One region of the Rhizobium sp. 007 genome, then DNA from elsewhere that is predicted to be linked to it. Evidence: predicted binding sites of a transcription regulator. Region 1 holds the regulator's gene; each other region holds the start of a gene.
What was found. The regulator HrcA, encoded in region 1, represses chaperone genes, less so after heat shock. The targets are predictions, from matches to a motif close to GTTAGCACTCNCNNNNNGNGAGTGCTAAC.
Positions count from the first base shown of each region.

Region 2: ISN39_RS28995 (co-chaperone GroES) is a predicted target of HrcA. The motif match lies at 870-898, and genes of this name have one in related genera.
Region 3: groES (co-chaperone GroES) is a predicted target of HrcA. The motif match lies at 1,081-1,109, and genes of this name have one in related genera.

Region 1 is NZ_CP064187.1:11,951-14,217, reverse strand. Features, by position in the region: gene grpE (nucleotide exchange factor GrpE) at 1-445, opposite strand, end outside; gene hrcA (heat-inducible transcriptional repressor HrcA) at 546-1,634, opposite strand; gene rph (ribonuclease PH) at 1,819-2,267, shown strand, end outside.
Region 2 is NZ_CP064188.1:1,667,349-1,669,615, reverse strand. Features, by position in the region: gene groL (chaperonin GroEL) at 1-448, opposite strand, end outside; gene ISN39_RS28995 (co-chaperone GroES) at 498-815, opposite strand; partial or broken gene ISN39_RS28990 (flavodoxin) at 1,107-1,690, opposite strand; gene ISN39_RS28985 (aldo/keto reductase) at 1,793-2,267, opposite strand, start outside.
Region 3 is NZ_CP064187.1:539,636-541,902, reverse strand. Features, by position in the region: gene ISN39_RS02585 (TIGR01459 family HAD-type hydrolase) at 1-804, opposite strand, end outside; gene groES (co-chaperone GroES) at 1,166-1,462, shown strand; gene groL (chaperonin GroEL) at 1,520-2,267, shown strand, end outside.

The sequences.
Region 1 (2,267 bases):
TCGGATCGAACTTCTGGCCGATCGGATCCAACTTGCGGACGCCGTGGCGCTCCAGCGCTGAGAGCATGGAGCGCTCCGTCATCTCGACACCTTCGATCAAAGTGTTGAGGCCTGTCTCGCCCGCTTCCTTCGCCTCTGCCGGGATGGCATCGAGCGCGCGGCGCAGATTGTCCGAAACGGCAAGCATCTCGCGCGCAAAGCCCGCGACCGAGTAGGACTTTGCATCCTTCACGTCGCGCTCCGTGCGGCGGCGCAGATTGTCCATTTCGGCGGCAAGACGCAGATAGCGGTCGCGCAGCTCGGCATTTTCAGCCTTGAGCACTTCAAGCGGATCCGGCTGGCGCGGCGCTTCCACCGTGGTTTCGTTCTCGACGTTTGCGGCAACGTCGTCTGCGGCTTCAGCCGCGGCAGCGTCAGATCCGTTTTTCGTCGTTTCGTCAGTCATGACGGTCTCCGGTCGTGGGTTCTCTTGGGATGCGCCCGATATCGAGCTTTGACCGCAAAAAATCAAGTCTGCGTGACAAAGAAGAAAAAATTCCGGTTTTTTACAGCGTGCCGCGCGCAAGCCGGGAAATCAGCTGGGCGGTGTAATCCACCATCGGCACGATGCGTGAATAATTGAGCCGTGTCGGCCCGATGACGCCGACGGCGCCGACAATGCGGTCGTCATCGTCGCGATAGGGCGCAACAATCAGCGAGGAGCCGGAGAGCGAAAAGAGCTTGTTCTCAGAACCGATGAAGATGCGCACGCCCGGACCGGTTTCGGCAAGGTTCAGCAGCTCGATCAGGCTGTCCTTCTTTTCGAGATCGTCGAAGAGCATGCGGAGACGATCGAGGTCCTCCGCGCCTGCCAGGCCCTCGAGCAGATTGGATCGGCCTCGAATAATAAGCTGCGGCGGTTTGCCTTCGTCCGCATCGCCAGACCACACCGCGATACCGCGCTCGACGAGATCCCGGGACAACGCGTCGAGCTCGTGGCGGACGTTCTCCTTTAAGCGGCTGAGCTGCTTGCGCAATTCCGGCAATGTCTGGCCGGACATATGGGCATTGAGGAAATTCGCGGCCTCCGTCAGCTGCGACGACGTAACGCCTGCCGGCAATTCGATAATGCGGTTTTCGACCTGATCGTGATCGCCGACGAGCACTGCCAACGCCTTGGTGGGCTCCAGGCGGATGAATTCGACGTGTTTGAGAACCGGATCGCTCTTTGAGGTGATGACGAGCCCTGCGCCGCGAGAAATGCCGGACAACATCCGGCTTGCCTCGTTCATCATCGATTCAACCGGATTGTCGCGGCTTTCGGGGCGAACCTGGCGGTCGATATTCGCACGGTCCTCGGCGGAAAGGTCGCCGACCTGCATGAAGGCATCGACGAAGAAGCGAAGGCCGCCCTGCGTCGGCAGGCGTCCGGCGCTGACATGCGGCGAGTAGATCAGGCCCAACTCCTCCAGGTCGCTCATCACGTTGCGCACCGACGCGGGCGATAGCGACATGGGCAGAATGCGGGAGAGATTGCGCGAGCCGAGCGGCTCGCCACTTTCAAGATAGCCTTCAACGATCCGGCGGAAGATTTCCTTGGAGCGTTCATCCAGCGCAGCAACGGCATCCGAAACCGACGTCGACCTGAACCCCATGAACTTCCTTAGACCTGCGCTGCTGATGACGATCCTTAAAATATAGCCGTTCTCGCCCTCGTAGCAAAAGGGAATTTGCAAATGGCTGCGGCCAATCGTAGAAGCGGTCGACACCATTCAAGCATGCATGATGTTTTGCGAGAACCGCCTTACGGTTTTCGGCATCGTGCTTCAGGAGATCACAATGCGGCCTTCAGGCAGAAAAACCGACCAGATGCGCAAAGTCACTTTCGAGCGCAATTTTTCAAAGCATGCGGAAGGTTCCTGCCTCGTCAAATTCGGCGATACGCATGTGCTCTGTACCGCAAGCCTGGAAGACAAGACGCCACCGTGGCTGCGCAACACTGGAAAGGGCTGGGTCACGGCCGAATATGGCATGCTGCCGCGGGCAACCGGCGAGCGCATGAAACGCGAGGCCGCGGCCGGCAAGCAGGGCGGGCGCACACAGGAAATCCAGCGCCTGATCGGCCGCTCTCTTCGTGCCGTCGTCGATCTCAAGGAACTCGGCGAGCGCCAGATCACGCTCGACTGCGACGTCATTCAGGCAGACGGCGGTACGCGCACGGCCTCCATTACGGGCGCCTGGATTGCGCTCTACGACTGCCTGAAGTGGATGGAAACCCGCAACATGAT
Region 2 (2,267 bases), on a different replicon from region 1:
TTGTGCCGACCTGGGCGATTTCGCTCGATGAGCTAACCTTCGTGGCGCGCGCTTTGATTTCCGTGAGTACGGCCGCAACGCCAAGATCGATGCCGCGCCTCAAATCCATGGGGTTCATCCCGGCCGCAACAAGTTTGGCGCCTTCGCGAAAGATGGAGGCTGCGAGCACCGTCGCGGTTGTGGTGCCGTCGCCCGCAAGATCGTTGGTCTTGGATGCCACTTCGCGCACCATCTGCGCGCCCATGTTCTCGAACTTGTCCGCAAGTTCGATTTCCTTGGCGACCGCGACGCCGTCCTTGGTAATGCGTGGCGCGCCATAGGACTTGTCGATGACGACGTTGCGGCCTTTGGGGCCTAACGTTACCTTGACGGCATTGTTGAGAACCTCGACGCCGCGAAGCAGACGATCGCGTGCGTCGGTGGAGAAGATGATTTCCTTGGCAGACATTGTCTGTGGTCCAGTTCGGTCTTGAGAGTCGGGGTCGGAATTCGGCGGATCAGGCGGCCGTGTCGGCGGTCGCCTCGGTCTTTTTGACGATGCCCATGATGTCGCACTCCTTCACGATCAGGAGATCTTCGCCATCGATCCCGATCTCGGTTTCCGCCCACTTTCCGAACAGGATCACGTCGCCGGTCTCCACTTCGAGCGGCATCAGTCGCCCATTTTCGTCGCGCAAGCCCGGCCCAACGGCGATCACTTCGCCTTCCTGCGGCTTTTCCTTGGCGGTGTCGGGAATGATGATCCCGCCCCTCGATTTTAGGTCACCTTTCGCGCGCCGTATGACGACGCGGTCGTGGAGAGGACGGAATGTCATGAGGGATCTTTCTGCGGTCGGCGCATAGGGCGGCCGCATCTATTACATAACATCTCTGGCACTCGATTGGTAGGAGTGCCAAGAAATATTATCTGCAAGCGGATAATCCGAATCATTATCCGTTAGAAAATACAACAAGCTCTAGGATATTCCGCGGATTTTTTGTTCGATTTTCATGAAGTATTTCAGGATGGATCACGACAAAGAACTTCTCGAAAGTCTATCAGCGACGTTGAGCCATACACTGCTTCTTTGCCGGACAAGGATACTTCGCGTTTCAGTGGGACATCATCACAGCTCGATTTCGCTGAGCCATGTCCTGACCTCGTTGAGAGTTCGGCGTTCCTGGTCCGCCTCCATTGAGAAGGGAGGCTCGATCTGAGCGCCCCGTGCATGGCTGCAAGGACGGTCATACTATTGCCAAGACCATAACCTCCATGGGTGACGAAGGGCCGGACCGTCTTGCCCAAGAGATCATGCAAGCTCAGAAATGAGCGGATCACCGGTGGGGCGGTCTCCCCCCAGATCGGAAAACCGAGGAATACTGTCTCATAGGTGGCCATGCCAAGAACCGTCATCTTCAGAGGTGGCTCAAAGCCGCTATCCCGCTCCTGCCGTGCCTGCTCTACTGTCTGCTCGTAGTCGTCTGGATAGGGCCGCGACGGAAGGATTTCGAAGAGGTCTGCAAGAAGCGTCCGCTGCAGGGTTCCGGCGAGGACACGAGTGTTTCCCGTGCGGGAGAAATAGGCGACAAGGATGTTTGAGGGCGCGCGCTGTGGCGTACTCGTCAGCTGCGCGCTCGCGCACGTCCCAGCACCCAAAGACAACAGAGCGGGAGCGGCCAGCAATGCGCGTCGGGATATGTCTTTGATCATATTGACTTCAGCCTTCGCGTTAGGGTGTACACTCAGAGTGCCCGTCGCTCACTTTGCGGCGGGCCGCTAAGGCTAGGCGGGCAATTATGTCGAGCCTGCCGGTCACGTTTTTGGAGGCGCTTCGACACCCGAAAAGACCAGGACCTGGTCAGGAAGACGCGCTCCCCGACTTTCAATCGTTGACGCAGCAGCATTGAGCTCGGTGAGTTCGGCCAAAGTGAAACGAACCGATGCTGCGCTGATGTTCTCGAGCATGTGCGGCATCTGCGTGCTACCGGGAATCGGAACAATCCAGGGCTTCTGCGCCATCAGCCAGGCCAGAGCGATCTGGGCAGGGGTCGCCTGCTTCCGTTCGGCCCACGTCTTCAAAAGGTCAACGAGCGAGAGATTGTGCGGCAGGTTCTCAGGTGAGAAGCGGGATTCCACTCGGCGAATGTCGCCCTCTGCAAAGCGCGTCCTTGCGTCAATCGCGCCAGTTAAAAAACCAACCCCCAGAGGGCTCCACGGCACAAACCCGATGCCCAGCTCCTCGCAAAGGGGGAGTACCACCTTCTCAGGCCCGCGCCACAGCATCGAA
Region 3 (2,267 bases), 530 kb from region 1:
TTCGAGATAGGCATGCAGGATCGCCTCGTCGGTCTCGCCGTTCAGCGTGTATTCCTTCGCGTGGATACCGCCGCTGATATAGAGGAGATCGAGGCCGTAATCGAGAGCGCCGTGCACATCCGTCGGCATGCCGTCGCCGATGGCGAGAATGCGGCTTTTCGGGAAATCGCCGTGGAGTTCGTGCGCGGTTTTCAGCACGGCGTCGTAGATCGGCGCGTGCGGCTTTCCGGCGATGCGGATCTCGCCGCCCAACTGGTGGTAATAGGCAGCCATGGCGCCGGCGCAGGGGATGATGCGGTGACCACGTTCAACGACGAGGTCCGGATTGGCGCAGACCATCGGCACGTTGCGTGCCTGAAAATCCTTGAGCATATCCGTGTAGTCTTCCGGCTTTTCCGTCTCGTCGTCGAAGAAACCGGTGCAGACCACGGATTGAGCGTCCTTCGCATCGACGCGCTCGACGCCGAGACCTTCGATGATGGCCAGATCGCGATCCGGGCCAAGCAGGAACACCTTCTTCGGGCCTTCGGCGATCAGGCCGCGGGTGACGTCGCCGGAGGTGACGATCCGGTCATAGGCGCCGTCCTGGATGCCGATCTGGCGAAGCTGGGCGACCACCTGAGGCGCGATGCGCGGCGAATTGGTGATGAGGATGACGGCAAGCCCCTCGCCGCGCGCGGCTTCCAGAGCGGCAGCGGCCGTCGGGAAGGGATCGACGCCATTGTGCAGCACGCCCCAGACATCGCAGAACACCGCATCATACTGGCTGGTGATCTCCGCAAAACTTCTAATCCGCTTGGCCATCCGATTTCCCGATTTGCTTTCAGTCAGGCGTGACATTGCAAAGGCATGCCGCGATGGCAAGGGATTTTCGGGCGATCTTCAGGAAAAACCGTCGGACCTTCCACGAGAGGAACGCCACGCCGTTTACAGCCTGCGCGGGCACTCCGACGCTCAGGCAACCGACACGCGTCGAATCGGGCGATGCTTCAAACAATTCCCGCCCTCTTCACAATTCCGGCGCAAAATTCCGTGATGGGGCTTCTTGACTCCTTCTGGAGCCATCCCTAAATGCTCGGCGCTAGCACTCCTCAACGGAGAGTGCTAACACTTATCCATGTGGGCCGCCCGGCCTGCGAATGTCATTTGATCGAGGGATTAGACAATGGCAAGCACCAATTTCCGCCCCCTTCACGACCGCGTCGTCGTTCGCCGCGTTGAATCCGAAGAAAAGACCAAAGGCGGCATCATCATTCCCGATACCGCTAAGGAAAAGCCGCAGGAAGGCGAAATCGTCGCCGTCGGCTCCGGCGCTCGTGACGAGTCCGGCAAGGTCGTCGCTCTCGACGTCAAGGCTGGCGACCGCGTTCTGTTCGGCAAGTGGTCCGGCACAGAAGTCAAGATCAACGGCGAAGACCTTCTGATCATGAAGGAAGCCGACATCATGGGCATCATCGGCTGATCCAGCCGGTCGCTTTTTACCCGAAATCGCTGACAACCCTTCTCAGGAGTTTTCAAAATGGCAGCTAAAGAAATTAAGTTCGGCCGCACCGCGCGCGAAAAGATGCTGCGCGGCGTCGATATCCTCGCTGACGCAGTCAAGGTAACGCTCGGCCCGAAGGGTCGCAACGTCATCATCGACAAGTCCTTCGGCGCGCCGCGCATCACCAAGGACGGTGTTTCGGTCGCCAAGGAAATCGAACTGGACGACAAGTTCGAAAACATGGGCGCCCAGATGGTCCGCGAAGTCGCTTCGAAGACCAACGACATCGCCGGTGACGGCACCACGACCGCAACCGTTCTTGCTCAGGCCATCGTTCGCGAAGGCAACAAGGCCGTTGCAGCCGGCATGAACCCGATGGATCTGAAGCGCGGTATCGATCTTGCCGTTACTGAAGTCGTCAAGGATCTCCAGGCCAAGGCCAAGAAGATCTCCACTTCGGAAGAAGTTGCACAGGTCGGCACGATCTCCGCAAACGGCGACAGCCAGGTCGGTCGCGACATTGCTGAAGCCATGCAGAAGGTCGGCAACGAAGGCGTCATCACTGTCGAAGAAGCCAAGACCGCCGAAACCGAACTCGAAGTCGTCGAAGGCATGCAGTTCGACCGCGGCTATCTCAGCCCGTACTTCGTGACCAACCCGGAAAAGATGGTTGCTGACCTCGACGACGCCTATATCCTTCTGCACGAGAAGAAGCTCTCCAACCTGCAGTCGATGCTTCCGGTTCTCGAAGCCGTCGTTCAGACCGGCAAGCCGCTGCTGATCA